3 linked regions of the Blastochloris viridis genome follow. The protein of the gene in region 2 interacts with the protein of the main gene of each other region in a pairwise test. Links are inferred from orthologs where the notes say so. Each region holds a gene or a part of one and is shown on either strand. Other genes may lie near its edges.

Evidence for each region. The genes of interacting proteins can lie anywhere in the genome.
Region 1: the proteins of dnaE (region 2) and BVIR_RS01800 interact in binary tests that used the Escherichia coli proteins (3 or more experiments, as listed by UniProt). The link is inferred for Blastochloris viridis from one-to-one orthologs.
Region 3: the proteins of dnaE (region 2) and dnaQ interact in binary tests that used the Escherichia coli proteins (3 or more experiments, as listed by UniProt). The link is inferred for Blastochloris viridis from one-to-one orthologs.

The regions. Positions count from the first base shown.
Region 1 is NZ_CP012946.1:391,834-394,731, reverse strand. Bases 43-2,872 are described here. They hold BVIR_RS01800 (aminotransferase), read left to right. Parts: upstream 43-784; coding sequence 785-1,960; downstream 1,961-2,872. Other genes in these bases: BVIR_RS01795 (pyridoxal-phosphate dependent enzyme), read left to right, coding at 2,090-2,872. In the rest of the region: BVIR_RS01805 (methionine ABC transporter ATP-binding protein), read right to left, coding at 1-1; more of BVIR_RS01795, read left to right, coding at 2,873-2,898. UniProt on the Escherichia coli protein: Shows aminotransferase activity with methionine and histidine as substrates, and to a lesser extent also with phenylalanine.
Region 2 is NZ_CP012946.1:2,711,686-2,715,757, reverse strand. Bases 59-4,062 are described here. They hold dnaE (DNA polymerase III subunit alpha), read left to right. Parts: upstream 59-412; coding sequence 413-3,862; downstream 3,863-4,062. UniProt on the Escherichia coli protein: DNA polymerase III is a complex, multichain enzyme responsible for most of the replicative synthesis in bacteria. This DNA polymerase also exhibits 3' to 5' exonuclease activity. The alpha chain is the DNA polymerase catalytic subunit.
Region 3 is NZ_CP012946.1:3,679,673-3,682,589, reverse strand. Bases 43-2,891 are described here. They hold dnaQ (DNA polymerase III subunit epsilon), read left to right. Parts: upstream 43-1,022; coding sequence 1,023-1,760; downstream 1,761-2,891. Other genes in these bases: BVIR_RS15970 (Tim44/TimA family putative adaptor protein), read left to right, coding at 2,650-2,891; secB (protein-export chaperone SecB), read right to left, coding at 1,906-2,391; coaE (dephospho-CoA kinase), read left to right, coding at 294-890; BVIR_RS15990 (shikimate dehydrogenase), read left to right, coding at 43-297. Also shown: more of BVIR_RS15990, read left to right, coding at 1-42; more of BVIR_RS15970, read left to right, coding at 2,892-2,917. UniProt on the Escherichia coli protein: DNA polymerase III is a complex, multichain enzyme responsible for most of the replicative synthesis in bacteria. The epsilon subunit contain the editing function and is a proofreading 3'-5' exonuclease.

The sequences.
Region 1 (2,898 bases), 2.3 Mb from region 2 along the record:
TGGAACACTCCGATGCGCCGCGAGGCTGGCGGCGATCAGCGAAACGGGATTGATGAAGCCGGACCAGCCGGCGGCGCGACGGAACCGTCAGCGACAACAGGTCATGGGCATCATGGCACACCTCATTCGGCGCGGTCCCACGAACGCATGTCCGGGGCGCTTTAGCGTTTGGTGTCGCGGCGCAAGCTGCTGACTCAAATCACCGCGGCCCGCGGTTTCTGCAGCCGCGGACGGAATAAGCATCGGGCGCAAGCCGCAGAGCGTCAAGCGCGATCCGCGCTGAAACAATGGACTTTTGGCGGTGGCACCACAAATAGCGATCCCGTTCTCCGATCGCGCCAGGTGAGAAAAGAACGATGTCCGACAGGGCCGCGGTGGAGAATACTTCCCCCGAACGCTGGGCCGGTGCCGGCGGGCCCGGCCCCTCCGCGGCATCGTGCCGCGTCCCGCGATTCGGCTGCGGGCTGATCCGGCCGGGACCCTCAATCCGGCCGCCGAACAATCCCCCTGATCCAGGATCCGTCACCGAGGTGATTTCGAAAAGCCGAAGGGGCCAGCCGGAAACAGCTTGATCCGGCTTCGCGGAAGAACAACCCCGAAATCGCCCGAGATTTCGAAGGACTTTTCCCATCGCCGCGACAAATTGAAGATGTGTTTCCTGGGCGGTGATTGAAACGGCAGACCGTGCTCTCTAAAATTCGGTATCAAGGCTCGCGACATCACCCCCGCATTCCGCGATCGGGTGGACGCCACGGCTGCTGCGGCAAGGTCCAGAGAACATTCCATGGCAAATTCGATCTTCGGCGCCGCCGGCACGACCATCTTCGAGGCGATGTCGCGACTGGCAGCGGAAACCGGATCGATCAATCTCGGCCAGGGCTTTCCGGAAGGGCTGGAGCCGCGGGAGGTGATCGAGGCGGCGGCGCGAGCGATGCGCGAGGGCCCGCATCAATACCCCTCGATGATGGGAACCCCCGCTTTGCGCCAGGCGGTCGCCGCCAACGCCAAACGCAACCTCGGCCTCGACGTCGACTGGGAGCGCGAGGTGATGGTCACCTCCGGCGCCACCGAGGCCTTGGCAGACGCCTTCTTCGGCCTGCTCGACACCGGCGACGAGGTGATCGTGCTGGAGCCGGCCTATGATTCCTATGCGCCCATCGTGCGCCGGGCCGGCGCGGTGCCCGTGGCGGTGCGCCTGACCCCGCCCGATTGGAGCCTGTCGCTGGACCAGCTCAACGCCGCGGTAACGCCGCGCACCAGGGCCATCGTCATCAACACTCCGATGAACCCGATCGGCAAGGTGTTCTCCGCCGCCGAGTTGCGCAGCCTCGCCGATTTCGTGCTGGCGCATGACCTCGTCGTCATCGCCGACGAGGTCTACGAGCATCTGGTCTTCGACGGCCGCCGCCACCGCACCCTGTTCGCGATCCCGGAGATGCGCGAGCGCGTCGTGCGGATCGGCTCGGCCGGCAAGACCTTCTCGGTCACCGGCTGGAAGGTCGGCTACATCACCGCGGACGCCAAGCTGCTTGGCCCGATCGCGCGCGCCCACCAGTACATCACCTTCACCACGCCGCCGGCGCTGCAGGCCGCGGTTGCGTTCGGGCTCGCCCTGCCCGACAGCTATTTCGACGGGCTGCGCGCCGACCTCGGCCGCCGCCGCGACCTGCTGCTCGCCGGCCTTCGGGGCGCCGGATTCGAGGTCGGCGACGTTGCCGGCACCTATTTCGCCGTCGCCGCGGTCGGCGACCTCGACCCCGACCGGGATGACCTCGCCTTCTGTCGACGCTTGACCCATGAGGCCGGCGTGACCGCGGTGCCGATCTCCTCGTTCTACGGCGCCCGCGACGTGAAGAGTCACATCCGCTTCTGCTTCGCCAAGACCACCGACACGCTGGAGGAGGCGGTTCGCCGTCTCACAAGCTGGCGCGGCGGCGTGGCTCTCAAGGCCGCTTCCTGACCTGACGCGCCGGCTGGTTTCGGCGCCGATTTCGTTCCTACGCCCTCAATGGGCCTGATCGGACCTTGCGCCGCGCGGGAATCGTTCGCCTGCGCGAACGGCGCTGGCTGGATATTTGTGAGGACAATCATGACGGTGCATCGCGCACAGCCGGACCGCAACGGCGTGCTCGCTCTGATCGGAAACACGCCGGTGGTCGAGATTTTGAAGCTCGACACCGGGCCTTGCCGGTTGTTTGTCAAGCTGGAGAACCAGAACCCGGGCGGCTCGATCAAGGACCGCGTCGCGACCTCGATGATCGAGGCGGCCGAACGCGACGGCCGCCTGACGCCCGGCTCCACCATCATCGAGGCCACCGCCGGCAACACCGGCCTCGGCCTCGCTTTGGTGGCGGCGCAGAAGGGCTATCGGCTGATCCTGATCGTGCCGGACAAGATGGCCCGCGAGAAGGTGCTGCACTTGAAGGCGCTCGGCGCCGAGGTGCGCATCACCCGCTCCGACGTGCCCAAGGGCCACCCCGATTATTACCAGGACATCGCCGAACGCCTCGCCGCCGAAATTCCCGGCGCGTTCTACGCCAATCAGTTCGGCAATCCCGCCAATCCGCTGGCGCACGAAACCACCACCGGGCCGGAGCTGTGGGATCAGCTCGGCCACGACGTTGACGCGGTGGTGGCCGGGGTCGGCTCGGGCGGCACCATCACCGGGGTCGGGCGGTTTCTCAAGAAGGTCTCGCCCCAGACCGAGATGGTGCTGGCCGACCCCGAGGGCTCGGTGCTGGCGCACTACCTCGCCACCGGCGAGCTGATCGAAGCCGGCTCGTGGCGGGTGGAGGGCATCGGCGAGGACTTCGTGCCGCCGGTCTCCGACCTCGGCCTCGTCGGCCGCGCCTATACCATCACCGATGCCGAGAGCTTTTCGACCGCGCGCGACCTCCT
Region 2 (4,072 bases):
GGAGCATCCGCCGCCGCGACCAAAGTGCAGCCGGGTGCCAAATTCAAACTGAGGCACGACCCACGCAAAAGTTGTGTTGACGCCGGAACAAAAAATGAACAAGGTTGAGTTCTGGATTTGTTCCGGAGGTCGCCATGATCCGCGTAATCGTCAGCGAAGCCGCTGCCCTTGCCTCGCTCAGCCTGTTCGCCGCCACCATCCTGGTCTGGGCCCAGATGCTCGGCCAGGCCGGGTTCTGAAGTTTGCCGCCGCGGGCCGCGCCGGCTATGCGGCGGCGATATCGGCGCGCGCGGCGTGCCTCAGCCGCGCCGTCGGCGGTCAGCACGGCGCGAGCCTGTGGACGGCGCCCGGTGGTGGAGTCGACTCGGCGGGGCCTTGACGCGCACGTTGGGAGACCGAACGGGAGGATGAGATGGCGGGCGTCGGCTTCGTGCACCTGCATGTGCATTCATCGTTCTCGCTGCTCGAAGGCGCGCTGTCGATCGCCAAGCTGGCCGAACTCGCCAAGGCCGACAAGCAGCCGGCGCTGGCGCTGACCGACACCGGCAATCTGTTCGGCGCGCTCGAATTCTCGGAAAAAATGGCCGGCGCCGGCATCCAGCCCATCGTCGGCCTGTCGCTGGCGGTCGAATTCGCCGATGCCACCTCGCGCGGCCGGCCGCAGGGCGGGCTGCCGGCGCGGCGGTCGCGCATCGTCTGTCTCGCCGCACGCGAGGACGGCTATCGCAACTTGATGGCGCTGACCTCCCGCGCCTATCTCGAAGCCCCCTCCGGCGAGGAGCCGCACGTGCCGGTGGCGCGGCTCGCCGATCACAGCGCCGGGCTGATCGTGCTCACCGGCGGCCCCGACGGCCCGATCGACCGCGCCGCCGCGGAGGGCCAGCCCGACCTTGCCGGCAATAGATTGGAAACGCTGGTCGATCTGTTCGGCAACCGGCTCTATGTCGAGATGCAGCGCCACGGCGCCGACCGCGAGCGCGAGGTCGAGCCGGCGCTGCTCGACCTCGCCTTTCGCCTCGGCCTGCCGCTGGTCGCCACCAACGAGCCGTTCTTCGCCAAGGCCGACGACTACGAGGCCCACGACGCCCTGATCTGCATTGCCGAAGGCCGGCTGATCGCTGACGCCGAGCGCCGCCAGCTCACGCCCGAGCATCGCTTCAAGACCCGCGCAGAGATGGCCGCGCTGTTTGCCGACCTGCCCGAGGCGGTGGCGGCGAGTGTCGAGATCGCCCGGCGCTGCGCGGTGCGGCCGCGCACCCGCAAGCCGATCCTGCCGCACTTCACCACCGGCGACGGCGCCGCCGCCGACCCCTCCGCCGCCGAGGAGGCGGAACTGCGGCGCCAGGCGGCGGAGGGTCTCGACCGCCGCCTGAAAACGCAGGGCCTTGCGCCCGGGCTCACCGAGGACGACTACCGCCAGCGGCTCGTCTTCGAGCTCGACGTCATCGCCCGCATGAAGTTCCCAGGCTACTTCCTGATCGTGGCGGACTTCATCAAGTGGGCGAAGAACCAGGGCATCCCGGTCGGGCCGGGCCGCGGTTCAGGCGCCGGATCGCTGGTGGCCTATTCGCTCACCATCACCGATCTCGACCCGATCCGGTTCGGCCTGCTGTTCGAGCGCTTCCTCAATCCTGAGCGCGTGTCGATGCCGGACTTCGACGTCGACTTCTGCCAGGACCGCCGCGACGAGGTGATCCGCTACGTCCAGGAGCGCTACGGCCGCGATCAGGTTGCCCAGATCATCACCTTCGGCACGCTGCTCGCCCGCGGCGTTCTGCGCGACGTCGGCCGCGTGCTGCAGATGCCCTACGGCCAGGTCGACAAGCTCTGCAAGCTGGTGCCGCAGAACCCGGCCAAGCCGGTGACGCTGCAGCAGGCCATCACCGAGGAGCCCAAGCTGCAGGCGGCGCGCGACGCCGAGCCGATCGTCAAGCGGCTGCTCGACATCGCGCTCAGGCTCGAAGGGCTTTACCGCCACGCCTCCACCCACGCCGCCGGCATCGTGATCGGCGACCGCCCGCTGATGGAACTGGTGCCGCTCTATCGCGACCCCAAGTCCGACATGCCGGTCACCCAGTTCAACATGAAGTGGGTGGAGCCGGCCGGCCTGGTGAAGTTCGACTTCCTCGGCCTCAAGACCCTGACCACGCTGCAGACCGCGGTGAAGCTGATCCGCCGTTGCGGCATCGAGATCGACCTCACGCACATCCCGCTCGACGACAGGAAGACCTACGAGACGCTGGCGCGCGGCGAGACCGCCGGGGTGTTCCAGCTCGAAAGTGCCGGCATGCGCAAGGCTCTGATCGACATGGAGCCGGATCGCTTCGAGGACATCATCGCGCTGGTCGCGCTCTACCGGCCGGGCCCGATGGCCAATATCCCGACCTATTGTGCGCGCAAGCACGGCCGCGAGCAGCCCGAATACCCCCACCCCAGCATCGAGCCGGTGCTGAAGGAGACCTTCGGCGTCATCATCTACCAAGAACAGGTGATGCAGATCGCCCAGATCCTGGCGGGCTACTCGCTCGGCGAAGCCGATCTGCTGCGCCGCGCCATGGGCAAGAAGATCCGCGCCGAGATGGACAAGCAGCGCGCCCGCTTCGTCGACGGCGCCACCGAGCGCGGCGTCGACAAGGCCCAGGCCGAGACCATCTTCGACTTGCTCGCCAAGTTCGCCGACTACGGCTTCAACAAGAGCCACGCCGCCGCCTACGCCCTGGTCGCCTATCAGACCGCCTATCTCAAGGCCAACTTTCCGGTCGAGTTCCTGGCGGCGTCGATGACGCTCGACATGTCGAACACCGACAAGCTCGCCGAATTCCGCGCCGAGGCCGAGCGCCTCGGCATCAAGATCGTGCCGCCCGACCTCAATCGCTCGGGCGCCGAGTTCGAGCCCGACGGCCGCTCGATCGTCTACGCGCTGGCGGCCATCAAGGGGGTGGGGCGGCAGGCGGTCGATTCGCTGGTGGCGGCGCGCGCCGCCGCGCCGTTCCGCGATCTTCAGGACCTCGCCGAGCGCATCGACCCCAAGGCGGTGAACAAGCGCACGTTCGAGTGTCTCGCCGCCGCCGGCGCCTGCGACCGGCTGGAGCGCAGCCGCGCCCGCGCGGTCGCCGCCGCCGACGTCGTGCTCGCCCACGCCGCGCGCCGGCTCGACGACCGCATCGCCGGCCAAAGCGAGCTGTTCGGCGGCGCCGCGGCGGCGCCGCTCGCTGTGCCTTTGGTGCCCGACTGGCTGCCGTCGGACCGGCTGAAGCGCGAGTTCGACGCCATCGGCTTCTTCCTGTCCGGCCACCCGCTCGACGATTACGCCGCCACCTTGAAGCGGCTTCGGGTGCAGGCCTGGACCGAGTTCTGCGAGGCGGTGAAGGAGGACGGCGCCACCGCGGGCCGGCTCGCCGCCATCGTGGTCGGCCGCACCGAGAAGCGCACCAAGACCGGCAACAAGATGGGCATCTTGGCGCTGTCGGACCCCTCGGCGCCGTTCGAGGCGGTGATCTTCTCCGAGGGCCTGCAGCAATACGGCGCCTTGCTGGAGGAGGGCGCCCGCGTCGTGCTGCAGGTTTCCGCCGAGGTGCAGGGCGAAGACGTCCGCGCCCGCATCCAGGGCGTGGAAGCGCTCGACGAGGTCGCCGCTCGCCACCAGAGGGGGCTCAACGTGTTCATGCGCGAGGCCGGGCCGCTCGACAGCCTGGCGCGGCGGCTCGAAGCGGGCGGCGACGGCGAAGTCGCCGTGGTGCTGGTGCTCGACGGCGGCCGCACCGAGGTCGAGGTCAGGCTGCCCGGCCGTTACAAGGTGTCGCCGCAGATCGCGGGTGCCATCAAGGCCATTCCCGGCGTGATGACGGTGGAGGATGCCTAGGGAGGGCGCCGGCCCGGTTGTCCGGGAGGTTTTGGGACCGGGTCATACTGCCTCTCCGAAGGAATCCGCCTTGTGGGGTTGCGCCGACGGACGGTAGGCGCCGAGGATTTCATCGTGGCGCGGTACACCAACAGCGGCGGCAGCCCGCCGTTGGTGTCAGTCGCGAATTTTCCCTTGAGTCCCTGATTTCAATGAAGAATATCTGCGAGT
Region 3 (2,917 bases), 970 kb from region 2 along the record:
ACCACCTCGCTCGGCATGGCCGGGCAGCCGCCGCTCGTGGTCGATCTTGCGCCGCTGCCGCCCGCCGCCGCGGTTGCCGACATCGTCTATGTGCCGTTGGAAACCGGGCTGCTCGCCGCGGCACGGGCCGGCGGCCACGTTGGGATCGACGGGCTCGGCATGCTGCTGCACCAGGCGGCGCCGGGCTTCACCCGCTGGTTCGGGGTCGAGCCGACGGTGACGTCGGAACTCCGGGCGGAGATCGTCGCCGACATCCTCGCCAAAACCGCCGCGGTGGCGCAGGAGCCGGCGCAATGATCGTGCTTGGCCTCACCGGTTCGATCGGCATGGGCAAATCCGCGACCGCGCAGATGTTCGCTGAGGCCGGGGTGCCGGTCCATGATTCCGACGCGGCCGTCCACCGGCTCTATCGCGCCAACGCGGTGGCGGCGGTAGAGGCGCGGTTTCCCGGCACCACCACGGCGGCTGGGGTCGATCGTGATGCGCTGGCGCGGCGGGTGCTGGGCGACGCTGCGGCGATTGCCGATCTTGAGGCCATCGTTCACCCCTTGGTACGGGCCGATGCCGACGCCTTTCTCGCCACGGCGCGGGCGGCGGCGCGGCGGGTGGTGGTGCTCGACATCCCGCTACTGTTCGAGACCGGCGGCGCGGCCCGGGTCGACGCGGTGGTGGTGGTCAGCGCGCCGAAATCTGTGCAGCGGACCCGAGTGCTGGCCCGGCCGGGGATGACGGAGGACAAGCTTGCCGCCATCCTGGCCAAGCAGATGCCGGATGAGGAAAAACGGCGGCGGGCGCACTTCGTGATCAACACCGGCCGCGGCGTCGATGCCGCCCGCGCCGAGGTCCTCGGGCTGCTGCGGACGGTGAACATGATGGCCCGCCGTCGCTGAGATCACATCTCGCCAAGACGGCCGGAACATCGGGTTCCGGTCGCCAGAAACCGTCTCGCGACGTCGCTCTGGCGGAAAACGGCTCCGGGATCGCGCGATGATCGCCCGGATTGGACCAAGGGACAGGCTTGGATGCGCGAAATCGTCTTCGACACCGAGACCACCGGCCTCGATCCGCTGACCGGCGATCGGCTGGTCGAAATCGGCTGCGTCGAGCTGGAAAACCGCTGGCCGACCGGCCGGACCTTTCACCGTTACGTCAATCCCGAGCGCGACGTGCCCCAGGGCGCGGTCGCCGTCCACGGCCTGACCGCCGATTTCCTTAAGGACAAGCCACGCTTCGCCGAGGTCGCCGACGCCTTCCTGGAGTTCATCGCCGACTCCCATCTGGTGGCGCACAACGCCGCCTTCGACATGGGGTTTCTCGACGCCGAACTCAGGCGGCTCGGCCGGCCGCTGATCGGCCGCGAGCGGGTGGTCGACACCGTGATGCTGGCGCGGCGCAGGTTTCCCGGCGGCTCCAATACGCTCGACGCACTGTGCACCCGGTTCGGCATCGACAACTCGAACCGCGTCAAGCACGGCGCCCTGCTCGACGCCGAGCTTCTGGCCGAGGTCTATGTCGAACTGGTCGAGGCGCGGCAGGCCCATCTGGGGCTGGAGGTGCGCAGCGCCGCCCGGCTCCGCGCCGAGGTCCGCACCGTGCGCACCCGCCCGGCGCCGTTGCCGCTGCGGTTGACGACGGCCGAGGTCGAAGCCCACCACGCCTTCATCGCCACGCTGGGCGGGGCGGCGGTCTGGACGCTGTATGAAGACGACCTCGCCGATACCACCATGGTGGCGCCAGGCGCGGCCGCGCCAAAGGCGTGAGACTGGCGGCGACCGGCCGTTGGCGCCGATCGCAGATTTTCCTCAAATTATTGAGGTCACAGACGAAAACCTGCGCGTCTGACAGGATCCGCCTGTGCCGATCAGGCCGGCCGAGGGTGATGAGATGGCCGGTCTTGCCGGCCGATCACGCCAGCGGCGGGGTCGGAGCCGCCGACTGAAGCTCGGCGATGCGCTGACGATAGAGCGCGGAGAAATCGACCGGCTCCAGCAGCAGCGGCGGAAAGCCGCCGTTACGGACGGCGTCGGCAATGATCTGCCGCGCGAACGGGAACAATAGCCGCGGGCACTCGATCAGCACCACCGGATGCACGCTCTCCGCGGCGATATTGTTGACGCGGAACACGCCACCATAGGTCAGCTCGAACGAAAACAGCACGAGGTTCTCGTGCTCGGCCTTGCCTTCGATCACCAGGTCGACCTGGTAGTCGGTTTCGCTCAGCGGCCGTGCGTTGACGTTGATCTGGATGTTGATCGCCGGCGCTTGGCTCGGCGGCACCAGCGACTGCGGTGCGTTGGGATTCTCGAACGAGAAATCCTTGATGAACTGCGCCAGAACGTTCAAGCCGGGCGCCTTGGATTCGGCGGGGGCTCCGTTCGCGGTGGTGGTCATAACGATCTCCGTTCGATCCGACGGAACGTCCGCCCGTCGCGTTGGTCGCTACCATGGCGGCACCGCCAGCGGCAAGCCGGCCGCCTTCGGGGTTTGGCGCTCCGCCGCGCATCGTTTAGGATATCAAATGGCGGATTGGAGTCGCGCGGTATCTGGAATGCCGCCAGCCCCTACATAGATGAGAGTGGATAGGACGCGGCATGCTCCGTCGCGACCGGCTCGACAGATCACGCCCCCGGCGACGAGGCAGAGACAGTGTTGGACATTTATACGATTATTTTCCTGGCACTCGCCGTCTTCATCTTCCTGCGGTTGCGTAGCGTGCTGGGTCAACGCACCGGTCACGAACGTCCCCCGATCGACACCGCACCCGATCTGCGGCCCAAGCCCGGGGAAAATGTGGTTCGGCTGCCGACCCGCGCGGTCCACAACGAGCGCCCGGACCAGGAGACGCCGGCCGCCAACCGCTGGGAGGGCGTCGCCGAGCCGGGCTCGCCGCTGGAGCGCACGCTCAACGATGTCGTCG